Regions from separate parts of the Sporosarcina trichiuri genome, predicted to be linked through region 3. Evidence: riboswitches for the same ligand, from Rfam matches in the RefSeq annotation. Region 3 holds a riboswitch; each other region holds the start of a gene.

Region 1 (5,340 bases), 370 kb from region 3:
AAGAGCAGAAGAAGAAGTATCTGCCGAACTCGGTTGCAGGTGACAAGATCTCTGCATATGCGCTGACGGAACCGGGCTCGGGGTCGGATGCGCTTGGTGCGAAGACGACTGCAAAGCTGAACGACGCCGGCACACACTATATTCTGAACGGTGAAAAGCAATGGATCACGAACGCAGGGTTCGCAGATGTTTTCGTCGTCTATGCGAAAGTGGATGGCGAGAAGTTCTCGGCGTTCATCGTCGAGCGTGAATTCCCGGGCGTGTCGGTCGGTGCGGAAGAGAAGAAGATGGGCATCAAGTCTTCCTCCACACGGACACTCATCCTGTCTGACGCGGAAGTGCCCGTCGAGAACCTGCTCGGCGAGATCGGCCGTGGCCATATTATCGCATTCAACATCCTCAACATCGGCCGCTACAAGCTCGGTGTCGGGACAGTGGGCGGCGCAAAGCGTGCACTCGAACTCGCGATTTCGTATGCGAACGAGCGCAAGCAGTTCAACACGCCGATTTCTTCGTTCAACTTGACGAAGGAGAAGATCGCAACGATGGCGGCACGTCTGTACGCGACGGAAAGCCTGATCTACCGCACAGTCGGTTATTTTGAACAGCGGCAGAGCCAGATGACGGCAGAGCAGCAGAAAGACGGGAAAGCGATCGCTGCAGCGATTGCCGAGTATGCGATCGAATGCTCCATCAACAAAGTCGTCGGATCGGAAACACTCGATTACATCGTCGACGAAGCGGTCCAGCTGCATGGCGGCTATGGCTACATGCAGGAATACGAAGTGGAGCGCGCCTACCGCGATTCACGCATCAACCGGATCTTCGAAGGTACGAATGAAATCAACCGGATGATCGTACCGGGCACGTTCATGAAGAAAGCATTGAAAGGCGAGCTGCCTCTGCTGCAGCAGGCCCAGGCCCTGCAGGAAGAGCTGCTTATGATGATGCCGGAAGAGCCCGGTGACGAGCCGCTCGCACAGGAGCGGATGCTCGTGAAGAACGCGAAGAAGATCGGTCTCCTTGCAGCCGGCCTTGCCGCGCAGCGTTTCGGCACGAAGCTGGAAGAAGAGCAGGAAGTGCTTGTCAACATCGCGGACATCGCGAACAACATCTTCGCCATGGAGTCGGCACTGCTGCGCGCGGAGAAGGCGGTCGATAAGAACGGTCCGGAAAAAGAGCGTCAGAAAGTCCTGTATACGGAAATCTTCTGCCAGGAAGCATTCGCCGCCATCGAGCGCGATGCGAAGGAAACCTTGTACGCCGCAGTGGACGGCGACAACCAGCGCATGATGGTGTCGGCATTGCGCAAACTGACCCGGTCCAACCCGTACAACATCATCGCGAAAAAGCGCGAAGCATCCGAGAAACTGATCGATGCTGCACGCTATGTCGTCTGATAAGGGATAGGCCTGATGAGCATCCAGACTGCCGCTCGGCAGTCTGGGTGTTTTTGCGGTACACTTATCACCATGGAGGTGACTGGAATGGACGTGACGTATTACGGATACCCGAAGTGCACGACATGTAAAAAGGCGGAGAAATGGCTGAAGGAGAACGACATTTCATATGCGGCTGCCAATATCGCGGAAGAGCCGCCATCCGCTGGTGAACTCAGGCAGATGGTGGAGACGTCGGGTCTGCCCCTCAAAAAGTTCTTCAATACGAGTGGCCAGAAGTACCGGGAACTCGGTCTGAAAGACAAACTCCCGGCAATGTCCGAGGATGAACAGCTGGCACTGCTTGCCTCAGAAGGCATGCTCATCAAGCGCCCGCTCGTGACGGACGGAGAGAAAACGACTGTCGGATTTGCGGAACAGACGTTTGAAGACACCTGGAAATCCTGAGTTCATTTCTTGTCTTTCACGGACGGCTGTGGCAATATGAAATTAGACATTTAATTTGATAGCTGGAGGGAAATGGAATGAGCACACCACAAGGTTTGAAGTACTCTGAAGAGCATGAATGGGTAAAAGAAGAAGACGGTAAATACCGGATCGGGATCACACATTTCGCACAATCCGAACTCGGCGATATCGTATTCGTGGAACTGCCGTCGGTCGGCGATGAATTGAAATCGGACGAGCCGTTCGGCAGCGTCGAATCCGTGAAGACAGTATCTGAACTGTATGCACCGATCACAGGCAAAGTCGTCGAAGTCAACGAAGACCTCGAAGACAGCCCGGAACTCGTCAACGAGTCTCCATACGAAGGCGCATGGATGGTCGTCGTGGAAGCGTCCAAGCCGGAAGAACTCGATGAGCTCATGTCGGCGGAAGACTACGACAAGATGACTGTCGGAGAATAACAGCAGCAAACAGACGCCGGGCAGCTCCGGCGTTTTTTCTTTTTGACCAGCATGTATCAGAAAGCGGGGAAGACGCCATATGGAACAATGGTCATACCGTGAATGGAAAGAGATTACGGAAAAGGAGGACCTGTGTGCATACTACTTATACACGCCTCTTTGCGGCACATGCGCGGTCGCTTCCAGGATCCTCTCCGTCGTGACCGAACTGAAACCTGATCTTGTCATCGGGAAGGCCGACTTGAATTATCAAGAACAAATCGCAGAAGATTATCAGGTGGAGAGTGTGCCCTGCCTGCTCATCCATCGTACCGGGCAGCCGGTGGAGAAAGTCTATGCCTTCCGGTCCGTCCAGAATATCCTCGAAAAACTCAGTTGACACCTGGGAACCCCTATGGTATAACTAGTAGCAACCAATTGAATAGCTGACTCTTATACAGAGTGGTGGAGGGAAGTGCCCTATGAAGCCCGGCAACCGTCAAATTTTTTGAAATGGTGCCAAGTCACACAAAGCGCATGCTTTGAAAGATGAGAGATCGGTTGAACGCACATAATTTTTCGCGTACACCTTTCTGTGAATCTGCAGAAAGGTGTTTTTGTTTTTATCCGCCAAGCGGACAGAACGACTTATTTGAATGAACGGTGAGGTGGAGCGGGATGATTCAACTAACGAATGTCAACAAGCGGTTCGGCACCGCGGCGTCTGGCATCAAAGCTGTCGATGACGTCACGCTGACGATCGAAGAAGGCCGTATTTACGGCATCATCGGATACAGCGGCGCCGGCAAGAGTACGCTGATCCGTCTGCTGAACGGATTGGAGCGGCCGACAGAGGGCTCTGTCGAAGTGAATGGCAGGCTCATGTCGTCGATCGGCGGAAAGGAACTGCGCACCGCCCGTCAGAAGGTGAGCATGATCTTCCAGCACTTCAATCTGCTCTGGTCACGCACCGTGAAAGAGAACATCACGTTCCCGCTCGAGATCGCCGGCGTCAAGAAAGCGGAGCGTGAACGGAAAGCGGCCGAGCTGATTGAGTTGGTCGGTCTCGGCGGAAGGGAGAATGCGTATCCGTCCCAGCTGTCGGGCGGCCAGAAACAGCGTGTCGGCATCGCCCGTGCACTTGCCAACGATCCGGAAGTCCTGCTGTGTGATGAAGCGACGTCCGCGTTGGATCCGGAGACGACAGATGCGATCCTCGATCTGCTGACGAGCATCAATGAGCGTCTCGGCCTGACAATCGTCCTGATCACACACGAAATGCACGTCATCCGCAAAATCTGCCATGAGGTGGCGGTGATGGAGCAGGGACGTGTCGTCGAAACAGGCGATGTGCTGGAAATCTTCCAGGCGCCGAAAGAGGCGATCACGAAACGGTTCGTGTCCCAGGTGACCGAGCCGGAAGACGCCAAGAAAGTCATGTCGCTCATGCGGGAGGATCATCCGGACGGCACACTCGTCAAGCTCGCGTTCGTCGGGGAACGGACCGAACAGCCGGTACTCGCCAGTCTGATCCGTGAATTCCCGATTGACGTCAGCATCCTGCAGGGCAACATTTCGCAGACACGCGGCGGCGCATATGGAACGCTGATCCTGCAGCTGACCGGTGAAGAAGCGGCCATCGGCAAAGCGATCGGATACTTAAATGAGCAGGGTGTCCAGACGGAGGTGTTCGGGAAATGATTGAAACGTATCTGCCTAACGTCGATTGGGCGAAAATGTGGGAAGCGACCGCCGAGACGCTCTATATGACGTCCGTTTCCACCGTCTTCACCTTCGTGCTCGGCCTTGCGCTCGGTATCCTATTATTCCTGACATCACCGGGTCATGTGTGGGCGAACCGCCTTGTGAACCTGCTCACAGGATCGATCGTCAATATTTTCCGCTCGATCCCGTTCATCATCCTGATCATCCTGCTGATTCCGTTCACGAAATACCTGATCGGGACGATCCGGGGGCCGATGGCGGCGATGCCGGCACTGATCATCGGTGCCGCGCCGTTCTACGGACGGATGGTGCTGATCGCTCTGCAGGAGATTGACAAAGGGGTGCTTGAAGCGGCCCGGTCAATGGGGGCGAAGACGTCCACCATCATCTTCAAAGTTCTGCTGCCTGAATCGATGCCCGCGCTCATCTCGGGCATCACGGTCACGGCGATTGCACTCGTCGGCTATACGGCGATGGCGGGCATCATCGGCGCAGGCGGACTCGGCACACTGGCCTTCCTGGACGGTTTCCAGAGGAGCCGCACCGACGTCACGCTCGTGTCCACGGTACTCATCCTCATCGTCGTCTTCATCCTCCAGTTCGCTGGGGACTGGGCAGTCAAAAAGCTCGACAAACGCTGATCCGGCATTACCAGGCATCACAGCCTGCATTATAAAAATACAGTAAAGGGAAGTGGAATGGATGAAAAAACTGTTGACAGGTATTTTACTCGCTGTGCTCGTTCTGGCACTGGCGGCTTGCGGTACGAAAGATGATAAGAACGGCAGCGCAGGCGGTTCAGACGAAGAATCAAAAACAATCAAAGTCGGGGCATCCAACGTGCCTCACGCTGAAATCCTTGAAGAAGCGAAACCGCTGCTAAAAGAGAAAGGGTACGATCTTGAAATCGAGACATACCAGGACTACGTGCTTCCGAACAAAGATCTGGAGTCAGGGGACCTGGATGCGAACTACTTCCAGCACATTCCGTATTTGGAGACACAGATTGCGGACAACGGCTATGATTTCAAGAATGCCGGCGGTATCCATATCGAACCGATCGGTGTCTATTCGAAGAAATACAAGTCCCTCGATGAACTGCCGGACGGTGCGACCATCCTGATCAGCAACTCGGTCGCAGACCACGGACGCGTCCTTGCAATGCTTGAAGCACAAGGACTCATCAAACTGAAAGACGGTATCGACAAGACAAAAGCCGAAGTGAAAGATATCACGGACAATCCGAAGAACCTCAAGTTCGAAGCGGACTACGAAGCGGCCCTGCTTCCGCAAATGTATGAAAGCGAAGAAGGCGATGCAGTCCTCAT
Region 2 (5,340 bases), 1.2 Mb from region 3:
GGTTCGCGAAGGCGAACGTGCCGGGAATCCCTGAACTGATCGCGATGGCACAGGAGCTGGACGTGAAGTTCATCGCCTGCCAGATGACGATGGATGTCATGGGACTGACGGAAGAGGATATGGTCGATGGGATACAAGTGGGCGGTGCCGCAGCATTTTTGGAGTTCGCCAAGGATGCGGACGTCACCCTCGCATTCTGATATGGAAAGGGGAAGACGGATATGACAGTAACAGCCATGAGTCCGAAAGAGGCGGCTGCACGGAGCATCGGAAAACAGCCGCTCCATATCGTGGACGTCCGGAACGAAGAAGCGTTCGCCGACTGGAAACTGGAGGGGGAAGCGTTCACGTACGTGAACAGACCCTATTTCGATCTGCTTGACGGTGTGGAGGAATTTGCCGCCGCGCTGCCGGAGGACCGCGAGCTGCTCGTCGTCTGTGCGAAGGAGGGTTCTTCCAAGCTGATTGCCGAAATGCTGTCGGAGGCAGGCCGTGATGCCGCCTATCTTGAAGGTGGTATGAGTGCGTGGAGCGAGTACCTTGCGCCAGTGAAAGTGGCGGACCTTGCGAGCGGCGGTTCGCTGCACCAGTTCGTCCGGCTCGGGAAAGGGTGCCTGTCGTACATGGTGATCGACGGAGGGAAAGCTGCCGTGATCGATGCAGTCCGTGTGACCGATGTGTTCACCGGGTTTGCGGAAGAACGCGGAGCCGTCATCGAACACGTGCTGGACACCCATCTGCATGCCGACCACATTTCGGGAGGGCGGGCGATTGCCGAAAAGACCGGCGCCGCCTACTATCTGCCGGAAGCGGATGCGGGTGAAGTCGTCTTTGACTACTATAAGCTTGAAGACGGTATGCAGCTGCAGGTCGGAAATACGATGATCGAAGCAATATACTCGCCGGGGCATACGAACGGCTCGACGTCCTTCATCGTGGATGGGTCATATTTGCTGACGGGGGACATCCTGTTCGTGGATTCCATCGGCCGTCCGGACCTCGCGGGCAAGGCGGACGACTGGGTCGGTGATCTGCGCACAACATTGTACGAACGATATAGGAATCTGTCCGGTGAGCTGACGGTGCTGCCGGCCCACTTCATGGAGATGAACGAAGTGAATGCAAATGGAACGGTGGCGAAGCGCCTGGACTCGCTATTTTCGGATAACCACGGATTGGCTGTCGATGAGGAAGCGGAGTTCCGGAAACTCGTGACAGAGAACCTGCCGCCGCAGCCGAATGCCTATCAGGAAATCCGGAAGACCAACATGGGGATCCTATCCCCGGACGAAGAGTTGCAAAAGGAAATGGAGATCGGGCCAAACCGCTGTGCGGTCCGGTAACAAAACCAATCGAGGAGGAATTCAATATGGAAGCGAACTTATTTTTGGATGCAACAGGGCTGTCGTGCCCGATGCCGATCGTCAAGACACGTAACGCGATGAAAGAACTGCAGGCGGGGGAAATCCTGGAAGTCCGGACGACGGACAAAGGGGCGATTGCAGACCTGACGGCATGGACGCGCTCCGGAGGGCACGAACTGCTCGAACAGACGGAAACTGACGGCGTGCTGACGTTCTTCATCCGAAAAGGAAACTGATGACAAGCAGCTGACAGGAAAGGGGAGGGGACGATGACAGTTACACTGATTGCCGTGCTGTTCGTGATCGGGTTCGCCGGCTCATTCCTGTCCGGGATGGCGGGGATCGGCGGTGCGATCGTGAAATATCCGATGCTGCTGTACATCCCGCCGCTGTTCGGATTGTCCGCGTTCACCGCACATGAGGTGAGCGGCATCACGGCGGTGGAGATCTTTTTCGCCTCCATCGCGGGTGTGTTCGCCTACCGCGGAACGGGGCTGCTGCACAGACAACTGATCCTCTGGATGGGGGGCGCCGTCATCCTCGGCAGTTTCCTCGGCGGTTTGGGGTCCGGTTATTTGTCGGAGCAGACGGTGAATCTCGTCTACGGCGTCCTGGCCGCAGCGGCTGCCGTGCTGCTGTTCATCCCCCGGAAGAAGACCGAGGACCGGCCTGCGGAGGAGGTCACGTTCAATAAGTGGCTGGCCGCCGGTATTGCGTTCGTGATCGGTGCGGCTTCCGGGGTTGTCGGGGCAGGCGGGGCGTTCATCCTCGTACCGGTCATGCTGGCGGTGTTCACGGTGCCTGTCCGGATTGCGGCAGCTTCGTCGCTTGCCATCACATTCTTGTCGTCGATCGGCTCGGCGGCCGGTAAGATTGCAACCGGCCAGATCCTCTGGGGGCCCGCAGCGGTGCTGATCGCCGCAGCGCTCATCGCGTCCCCGCTCGGTGCGAAAGCCGCGCGGAAGACGGATCCCCGTATCATCAAATGGATCCTCGCGGTACTGGTGCTGGCGACAGCGGTCAATATATGGAGCGGTTTGCTGTAACTGATGCCGGCTGACTGGTAGACTGGAACACGGAATTCATCCAGACCGGAGGCCATTATGACGAATCGCAACAAAGGGATCTTACTATTGCTCGCATCGGCGTTCGGCTTCTCCCTCATGACGGCGTTCGTCAAGCTGTCGGGGGATGTGCCGACGATGCAGAAAACGATTTTCCGGAATGGCGTATCCATGGTGATTGCCTTCTTTTTTGTGGTCCATTTCAAGGAGCGGCTGTTCGGCCGCCGTGAGAACCAGGGCCTGCTGTTGCTGCGTTCCGCACTTGGTGCGCTCGGCATCATCCTGTTCTTCTATGCTATCGACCATCTCGTGCTGGCGGATGCGGACATGCTCAATAAGATGAGTCCGTTCTTCACGATCGTGTTCGCGGCGGTCTTTTTGAAGGAGCACGTCAAACCGTTCCAGGTGTACAGCATCCTCGTAGCGTTCCTCGGCACGCTGTTCATCATCAAACCGTCATTCTCGCTCGACATCGTGCCGTATGCGGCCGGCATTTTGTCGGCTGTGTTTGCAGGAGCTGCGTATACGGTGCTCCGCGCACTCGGCAGCCGGGAGCAGTTCTATACGGTCGTGTTTTACTTCTCAGGTTTCACGACAGTTGTGCTGCTGCCGTTCGTGCTGTGGACGTATGAGCCGATGAGTCTGCAGCAGACGATCTATCTGCTGCTGGCCGGGGTGTTCGCGACGATCGGCCAGTTCGGGATCACGCTCGCCTACAAGTTCGCACCGGCGAAGGAGATTTCGGTGTTCAACTATTTCACCGTCGTGTTCTCGGCGATCCTCGGCTTCTTCCTGCTCGGCCAGATCCCCGATTTGTACAGTTTCATCGGCTACTTCATCATCTTCGGTGCGTCGCTGTACATGTTTTTACGGAACCGCGGCGGCGAGGAAGTGCCGGCGGAGCTTGCGAAGAAATGACGCGATGCAATTGATAAACCCCCGTTCTGTGGAATCGATCCACGGAACGGGGGTTTTTCTGTTCATTTCTTCAGCTGTTCGGCGGCTGTCCCGAAGACGTCCTGCAGAAGGTCATTTTTGCGGCGCTCGATTTCCCGCTGGAGGTCGTCCGCCTGCTGCTGCAGCTCGGTGATCTTTTCCAGTTCTTTGCGGATCGCTTTCTTCGACAGCAGATCGCCCTGATCGAAATAGTCGATGTCCGCCTGCACCCGGGCGAGCGTCTGGTGGCGTTTCATGACGCCGGCCATGCTCGTCGGCTGCTTTCGCTGCGCCTTCTCCTTTTCTGCGTACAATTCCTCGATCGTCATCATATCGGTCACTCCTTCTGGATTTGCTGAACAAAAAACCCTCCCCCCGAAAGAGAAGAGCTGCAGTGTGCGCAAATTCCCCTCATCGGCCAGGTTTCCCTGTTGGCAGCAGCACCTTGCGCAAGCGCAGGTTGCTGAGACGTCATCGGGCCAAGTCCCTCGGTCTCTCTGGATAAGAAAAGAGTCGTTCATTCAGTTGAATCCAGTGTAGCACGGAAAGCAGCGTGCGGCAATGGGGCTGTCCGTGGACATATCGGACAGATCGGGGGTTGTATCGGACAGTTGGCGGGATGTATCGGACACATCACCGGGAGTATCGGACAAATGGCGCTGTATATCGGACATTTCGCTGAATTCATCGGCATCCAGGCACAATTCAGAGGGGAATCCCTTGCTCGCCGGCGACTTGTTATGATGGCGAACTCAGCAAACAGCAGGCATGGCTCCTAAGCACTAATTCTGAAAACTTAATTGACAACGATTCTCATTATCAATTATACTCTCAATTATTGAGATTCATTATCAATTACATAATAGGGGGAATGGAAATGAGGAAAACACTATTGGCAGCAGCCACCGCTGCAGGGCTGTTATTGCTTGCGGCGTGTGGTGCTGCGGACAACAATCAGGACAGCGGGAAAGAGCCGGATGTCTCTGCTGAAACAGCAGCCGCATCTGTACAGACTTCTCAATCTCTAGATGTAAATGAGAATGGAACGATAGAATTCCAGGATGCAGCAGGCGAGACGGTTTCATTCGAGGAGGCACCGGCATCTGCAGCGGCACTCAGCGGAGGGGATCTCGACATGCTGCTTGCGCTTGGCGCGAATGTCGTCGGCCGCCCGTCTTCCCAAGGGCCGGCTGCTGATGAACTGAAAGAGATCCAGGAGATCGGCAATCCGCACCAGCCGAACTTCGAGAAGATCGCGGAAGTGCACCCGGACGTGCTCGTCGCGTCCGCGAGTTTCAAGCAGCATGCGGCGAATCTCGAAGCACAGGGAACGAAAGTTGTCTACACAGCGGCCAATTCGGTCGATGACATCCTGCAGACGATCGGCAACTTCGGTCAGATGCTCGGCAAACAGGACGAAGCGGAGGAGCTGACAATGCAGATCGAGGATAAGATGGACCAGGCGGCGGGTCAGGCTGAGAAGAGAGGTGTCAAGACGCTGCTCGTGTACGGTGCGCCAGGCTCCTACCTCGCTGCGCTTCCGAACTCCCTGTCGGGGGATCTGCTGGAACGCGCAGGCGGGGAGAATATCGCTTCCGATTTGCCGAAAGAGGACAACTACCCGCAGTATGCGAGCCTGAGCACGGAAAAGATCATCGAGCGCAACCCGGAAGCGGTCATGCTCATCACGCACGGGGATCCGGAAGCGGTGAAGTCCGCATTCGAAGGGGAGATGGCGAAGAATCCGGCATGGAAAAACCTCGATGCAGTTAAGAACGGCAAGGTGACTGTACTGCCATCCCATCTGTTCGGCACGAACCCGGGGACGAAAGTGGCGGACGCGTTTGACGTGATGATTGAAAGCCTGAAGGAAGCGGAAGCCAAATGATCGCAGCCGGAGAACAGCGGACCGCCTGTAGTCCCGCACGTATCCATCCGCTCGCAAAACGGCGTGCAGCCGTACTGATCTCAGGGGC
Region 3 (5,340 bases):
CGGCTCCTTCGTATAATTTATCCACTTTTCTCGCGATGCGTGTCCAGTCGAAATTCTGCTTAGCGAATTCTGCAGCTTTCCGGCCGAGCTGTCTGGCGATATCGGGTCGTTTTGCCAGTAATCCCATTGCGGAGGCGAGTTCCTTCACATTGCCGGGAGCCGTCTGTAACCCTGTTTTCTGATCCAGCACGATGTCGCCGAGTCCGCCTACTTTGGATGCGATGACAGGGCTTCCGCAGGCCTGTGCTTCCGCAGCGACCATACCGAACGATTCGTAATAGGAAGGGACGATGACGGCGAGACTGTCACGGAACTCCTTAGCCAGACGGTCTTGCGGCTGGCAGCCGAGAAACTCGACGTGGTCCTCGATCCCCTGTACCGCCTTCTTCAATTCCTCTGAGATCGGCTGCTTCGTAACCGGGTCCACCTGCTTTTCATCCCCGCCGATGACACGGAGCTTAACTGGGGAGGATAGAAGGTTGGTATGGGTTAACAGCTTGAATGCGCGGAGCAGCGTATAGATGCCTTTTGTTTTCTCCAGACGCCCGGCGAAGGTGAATGTCATCGGCTGGAGGGGAGAAGGCTTGTCAGGCGTGAACGCACTGTCCACACCGATCGGAATGACCGAGATGGGGGCAGGCTGTTTCACGGACGACTGGATCAGCGCTTTCTCCGTCAGTGAAGTGGCGATGACTGTAGTGGCGGAAGCGAGAATCTCCCGTTCCGCTTTCAGACGGCGTGCTTCACGCACACCCGTTGCTTGTTCTTTTGCAACGGCGAGCGAATGGGAAGTATGGAACCAGGGTATGGAATGCATTTCAGTAAGGCGTATTCCGAGAAGCCCGGAGAGCCAATAGTGGGTATGCAGAATATCATATCGGGAAAAATCCTGCAGAGTCAGCATTTCAGCAAGAAACGCGGGAAGGAGCTGTATCATTTTCGTTTTTGCGACGAACCCTTTCCGGCCGGCAGCCACCCGGATGACACGGCAGCGCTGTCCGAACGATTCGAATTGAGGAGCCGTTTCGTCAGCCCAGTGTGTAAACACATCGACAGAATGCCCGCGGGCATCCAGTGCCAAAGCCAGCTGCTTCACGTAATTATTCTGTCCTCCAGCCTGACTTGTCCCCAGGGATGCCAGCGGATCGCCATGGTCTGAAATCATACAGATTGTTTTTGCCATATTACACTCCTCCAATATATATAAAAATCGTTAACATTAAAAATAAGCGTAATAGTTTAATACCCTATGTTAAGGGAATGTAAACATATTTTTAATGGAAACCATTTAAATCTTCTTAACGATAATGTAAAAGACAGAAGAAGTGGGCCGAAAATCACCATCCCGGGCAATATTGTGGAGGGAGTGCGGATAAATCTGCGGAGGATGAGCAAAATAGTTATGGCAGCCCGAAAAACGTGATACGATAAAATATGTTGAAATAAAGATAAATCAAAAGGAGTTTTCCACTATGCCAATTCGTGTAAAAGCGATCATCGGAAGTACAAGTTCGGCTTCCTACAATAGACGTCTTATCAATTTCATGCAGAAACGCTATGCGGACAAGCTTGACATTACACCCGTGTCCATTAATGATGTCGAAATGTTTTCCGTCGATATCGAGAACGATCCGCCGTCAGGTGCTCGCGCGTTCAAGGAAGATGTCAAAGATTCGGACGCTGTCCTCTTCGCCGTACCGGAATACAATTTCTCCATTCCGGGCGCTTTGAAGAATGCCCTCGACTGGCTGTCCCGCGGCGGGGAAGCGACATTGCGCGATAAGCCGGCATTCATCGTCGGTTCCTCGATGGGCGTGTTCGGAAGTGTGCGGGCGCAGATCCACTTGCGGGAGATCCTGTCCAATCCCGGCCTTTCACCGCTCATCCTACCGAATAACGAAGTGTACATCGGTTCGATCCATAACAAGCTGAGCGAGGACGACGAGCTTACGGATGAGCCGACTGTCGCATTCCTCGATTCGGTCGTCAGCAATTTCGTCGATTTCTATGAGCGCATGACGGAAATCCACGGAAAGAAAGCATAACAAAAACGCTCTGCCGATGATCGGGCAGAGCGTTTTTGTTATGGCAGGATGGCGAACGATCGTACAGGGAAGCCGGACGCTTTTTCAGGCTTCGGCACGATGTTGAAGATGACAGCGCCGCGCGTCGGCAGTTTGTCGAGATTGGTCAGCAGCTCAACCTGATACGTATCCTGTTCCAGGACATAATATTCCCCATGGAGGGCGCCGTTTCTCCTGAAATCCGCGGCTGAATCGGTATCGAACGTTTCATGACCGACCGCTTTCACACCGCGTTCCTCGAACAGGAATTTCAGTGCATCCAGACCCCAGCCGGGAATCCGGTTATTCCCGTCCTCGTCTTTGTTGCAAAAAGCGGCTTCATCCGGCCAGCGTTTGCTCCAATCCGTCCGCAGTGCGACGAACGTACCCGATTCGATCGGGCCATTTGCTTCTTCGAATGCGAGAAGGTCCTGCTTCGAGCAGGTGAAATCATGGTCTGCTGCCGCTTTCTCCGATTGATCGATGACAATCAGCGGCAGCACAAGTTCTTTCAGTTCCAGTTCATTCAGGTACCGTGTGTCGCGTACGAAGTGGATCGGTGCGTCGATATGGGTGCCGTATTGGCCCGCGAACGAAAATTGCTGGGCGAAGAACCCGTCATCATGGCTGAACAGCGTCTTGAACTCGGCGTTCTCGAACATGAAGAAATGAGGGGAGTCCGGACCGAACGTATGCGTCAGATCCACCCACTCTTTCGATTTCAATGCTGCCAGTGCAGTCAGTACATCAGTTTGTGTTTGTGTCGTCATCTCAAATCCCGCCTTCATCGTTTATTGCCGGCAACCCGGCTGCTGTTGAATGAAAAAAAGAAGACCCCCAAGCAGATGAGGGTCTTCTCTGAATACACAGTATGTCAGCTCTCATCTTCGGAGCGCAGTCGGCACTCCCTGGAGTTAGCACCTCGGCCGTTACGGCTGGTTGCTGAGATATCATCGGGCCAGTCCCTCCATCTCTCTGAATGAGAAGTTTATTAAATTGTTCGAAAACTGTAAATAGATAGTATCATGCGCGGCGGAAGAAAGCAACAATGATTTTACAGTTGTCCTGTTGAGAAGTTTGGTATACTCCTCTATAGCAAGGAAAGAGGGACGGAGGTTTTTCAGTTGGCTTGGATCTATGTGGTTCTTGCAGCGGTCGTTGAAGTGTTCTGGGTCGTCGGACTCCGCCATGCAGACACACCTCTTGAATGGGCAGGAACAGCGCTTGCCATTATCTTCAGCTTTTTCTTCATCATCAAAGCATGCGAAACGATTCCGTCAGGGACTGTCTATGCGGTGTTCACAGGCAGCGGGGCGGCGGCAATCGTGCTGGTCGATACTCTTGTATTCGGCACACACTTGAAGCCGGTCGGCCTGCTGTTCATCGGGCTGATCCTGGTCGGGGTGATCGGCATCAAGCTGACAACCGGTCCGAGTGATGCGGAAGAGGGAGGTGCATGAGGTGGCGTGGATATATCTCGTGATCGCAAGCTTCGGTGAAATTTTCGGAGTCATGTGCATCAACTGGTTCATACAGAAGAAGACACTGGGACGGCTTGCTCTGCTGATCGTGTCATTCGGCGGGGGATTCGTTTTCCTGTCGCTGGCGATGCGGTCGATTCCGATGGGGACTGCGTATGCAATCTGGACAGGGCTCGGTGCTGCCGGTGCCGTCCTGATCGGCATCCTGCTGTTCGGGGAATCCGCAGGCTGGAAACGAATGCTGTTTCTGGCATGCATCATTGCAAGTGCAGCCGGCCTGAAACTGTTCAGTTGAAGCAGTTAGGAAATCGGTTGAAAAGGGTAAAGGGATGGACAAGCATTCCTACAGAACAAATCGGAAGAGGCGAATAGACGTGAGCTCAAAGTATACAGATGACAGCTGGGCACTACATACAGACCTGTATCAGATCAATATGATGGAAACGTATTGGGCTGAAGGCATCCATGACAAGAAGGCGGTCTTCGAGCTGTATTTCAGGAAACTCCCCTTCGGCAACGGGTATGCCGTTTTCGCAGGACTCGAGCGGGTGCTCGATTATTTACGCAAGCTCCGGTTCACTGACAGCGATATCGATTACTTGAAGGAAGAGCTGCATTATAAGGAGGATTTCCTCGACTATCTGAGAGGCGTCCGATTCACGGGGGATCTGTATTCCATGAAGGAAGGGGAAACCGTCTTCGGCAACGAGCCGATCATGCGCGTGGAGACGACGCTGGCTGAAGCGCAGCTGATCGAGACGGCACTCCTCAACATCGTCAATTACCAGACGCTGATCGCGACGAAAGCGAGCCGCATCAAGCAAGTGGTGAAAGACGAGCAGGTCATGGAGTTCGGCAGCAGGAGGGCCCAGGAGATGGATGCGGCTGTATGGGGGGCCCGGGCCGCTGTGATCGGGGGCGTCGAAGCGACGAGCAACGTGCGGGCCGCCAAGCTGTTCGGGCTGAGGGCGAGCGGAACGCATGCGCATTCCCTTGTCCAGGCTTACAAAAGCGAATACGAGGCGTTCCATGCGTATGCGGAGCGCCACCGGGATTGCGTCTTCCTTGTCGATACGTACAATACGCTCAAAATCGGTGTCCCGACGGCAATCCAGGTCGCAAAGGAGCTCGGGGACCGCATCAACTTCATCGGAATCCGGCTGGACAGCGGGGATATCGCCTTCCTGTCGAAGGAAGCCCGGCGGATGCTGGACGAAGCGGGATTCCATGATGCCAAGATCGTCGTATCGAACGATCTGGACGAATACACCATCCTGAACCTGAAAGCGCAGGGAGCTCAGGTGGATGTCTGGGGCATCGGGACGAAACTGATCACCGCCTACGATCAGCCAGCACTGGGCGCAGTCTATAAGCTTGTTGCAATCGAAGGGGAAGACGGCGAATTTATCGATACCATCAAAATATCATCCAATGCAGAGAAAGTGACAACGCCGGGCCGCAAGAAATTATTCCGTATCATTGACAGGGAGAACGGCAAGGCGGAAGGTGACTACATTACATTGTACGATGAAGAACCGGGATCCGAGAAACGCATCAAGATGTTCCACCCTGTCCATACGTTCATCTCCAAGTTTGTCACGAATTTTGAAGCCCGCGACCTGCATGAGAAAGTGATCGAGCAGGGCAAAGTGGTTTACAGCCTGCCGACGGTGGAAGAGATACAGCAGTATGCAAAAGACAGCCTCGGTCTTCTGTGGGATGAGTACAAACGATCGCTGAATCCGGAGGAATATCCGGTCGATCTCAGCCAGAAGTGCTGGGACAACAAGATGCGC

Evidence for each region. Region 3 has a riboswitch for S-adenosylmethionine ahead of QWT68_RS15280 (cyclase family protein). Riboswitches for the same ligand answer to the same signal wherever they lie in the genome.
Region 1: another riboswitch for S-adenosylmethionine. It lies ahead of QWT68_RS01810 (methionine ABC transporter ATP-binding protein); the one in region 3 lies ahead of QWT68_RS15280 (cyclase family protein).
Region 2: another riboswitch for S-adenosylmethionine. It lies ahead of QWT68_RS09145 (hypothetical protein); the one in region 3 lies ahead of QWT68_RS15280 (cyclase family protein).

What each region holds. Positions count from the first base shown of each region.
Region 1 covers NZ_CP129119.1:312,087-317,426, forward strand. Annotated here, with positions in the region: gene QWT68_RS01790 (acyl-CoA dehydrogenase FadE) at 1-1,400, shown strand, start outside; gene QWT68_RS01795 (arsenate reductase family protein) at 1,488-1,847, shown strand; gene gcvH (glycine cleavage system protein GcvH) at 1,925-2,308, shown strand; gene QWT68_RS01805 (thioredoxin family protein) at 2,388-2,687, shown strand; SAM riboswitch class I at 2,738-2,843, shown strand; gene QWT68_RS01810 (methionine ABC transporter ATP-binding protein) at 2,966-3,988, shown strand; gene QWT68_RS01815 (methionine ABC transporter permease) at 3,985-4,653, shown strand; gene QWT68_RS01820 (MetQ/NlpA family ABC transporter substrate-binding protein) at 4,715-5,340, shown strand, end outside.
Region 2 covers NZ_CP129119.1:1,764,578-1,769,917, reverse strand. Annotated here, with positions in the region: gene QWT68_RS09170 (DsrE/DsrF/DrsH-like family protein) at 1-200, shown strand, start outside; gene QWT68_RS09165 (MBL fold metallo-hydrolase) at 222-1,343, shown strand; gene QWT68_RS09160 (sulfurtransferase TusA family protein) at 1,370-1,600, shown strand; gene QWT68_RS09155 (sulfite exporter TauE/SafE family protein) at 1,634-2,410, shown strand; gene QWT68_RS09150 (DMT family transporter) at 2,468-3,346, shown strand; gene QWT68_RS09145 (hypothetical protein) at 3,409-3,696, opposite strand; SAM riboswitch class I at 3,773-3,872, opposite strand; gene QWT68_RS09140 (ABC transporter substrate-binding protein) at 4,242-5,252, shown strand; gene QWT68_RS09135 (FecCD family ABC transporter permease) at 5,249-5,340, shown strand, end outside.
Region 3 covers NZ_CP129119.1:2,993,943-2,999,282, forward strand. Annotated here, with positions in the region: gene QWT68_RS15270 (glycosyltransferase) at 1-1,183, opposite strand, end outside; gene QWT68_RS15275 (NADPH-dependent FMN reductase) at 1,473-2,045, shown strand; gene QWT68_RS15280 (cyclase family protein) at 2,084-2,833, opposite strand; SAM riboswitch class I at 2,942-3,049, opposite strand; gene QWT68_RS15285 (DMT family transporter) at 3,188-3,523, shown strand; gene QWT68_RS15290 (DMT family transporter) at 3,525-3,839, shown strand; gene QWT68_RS15295 (nicotinate phosphoribosyltransferase) at 3,919-5,340, shown strand, end outside.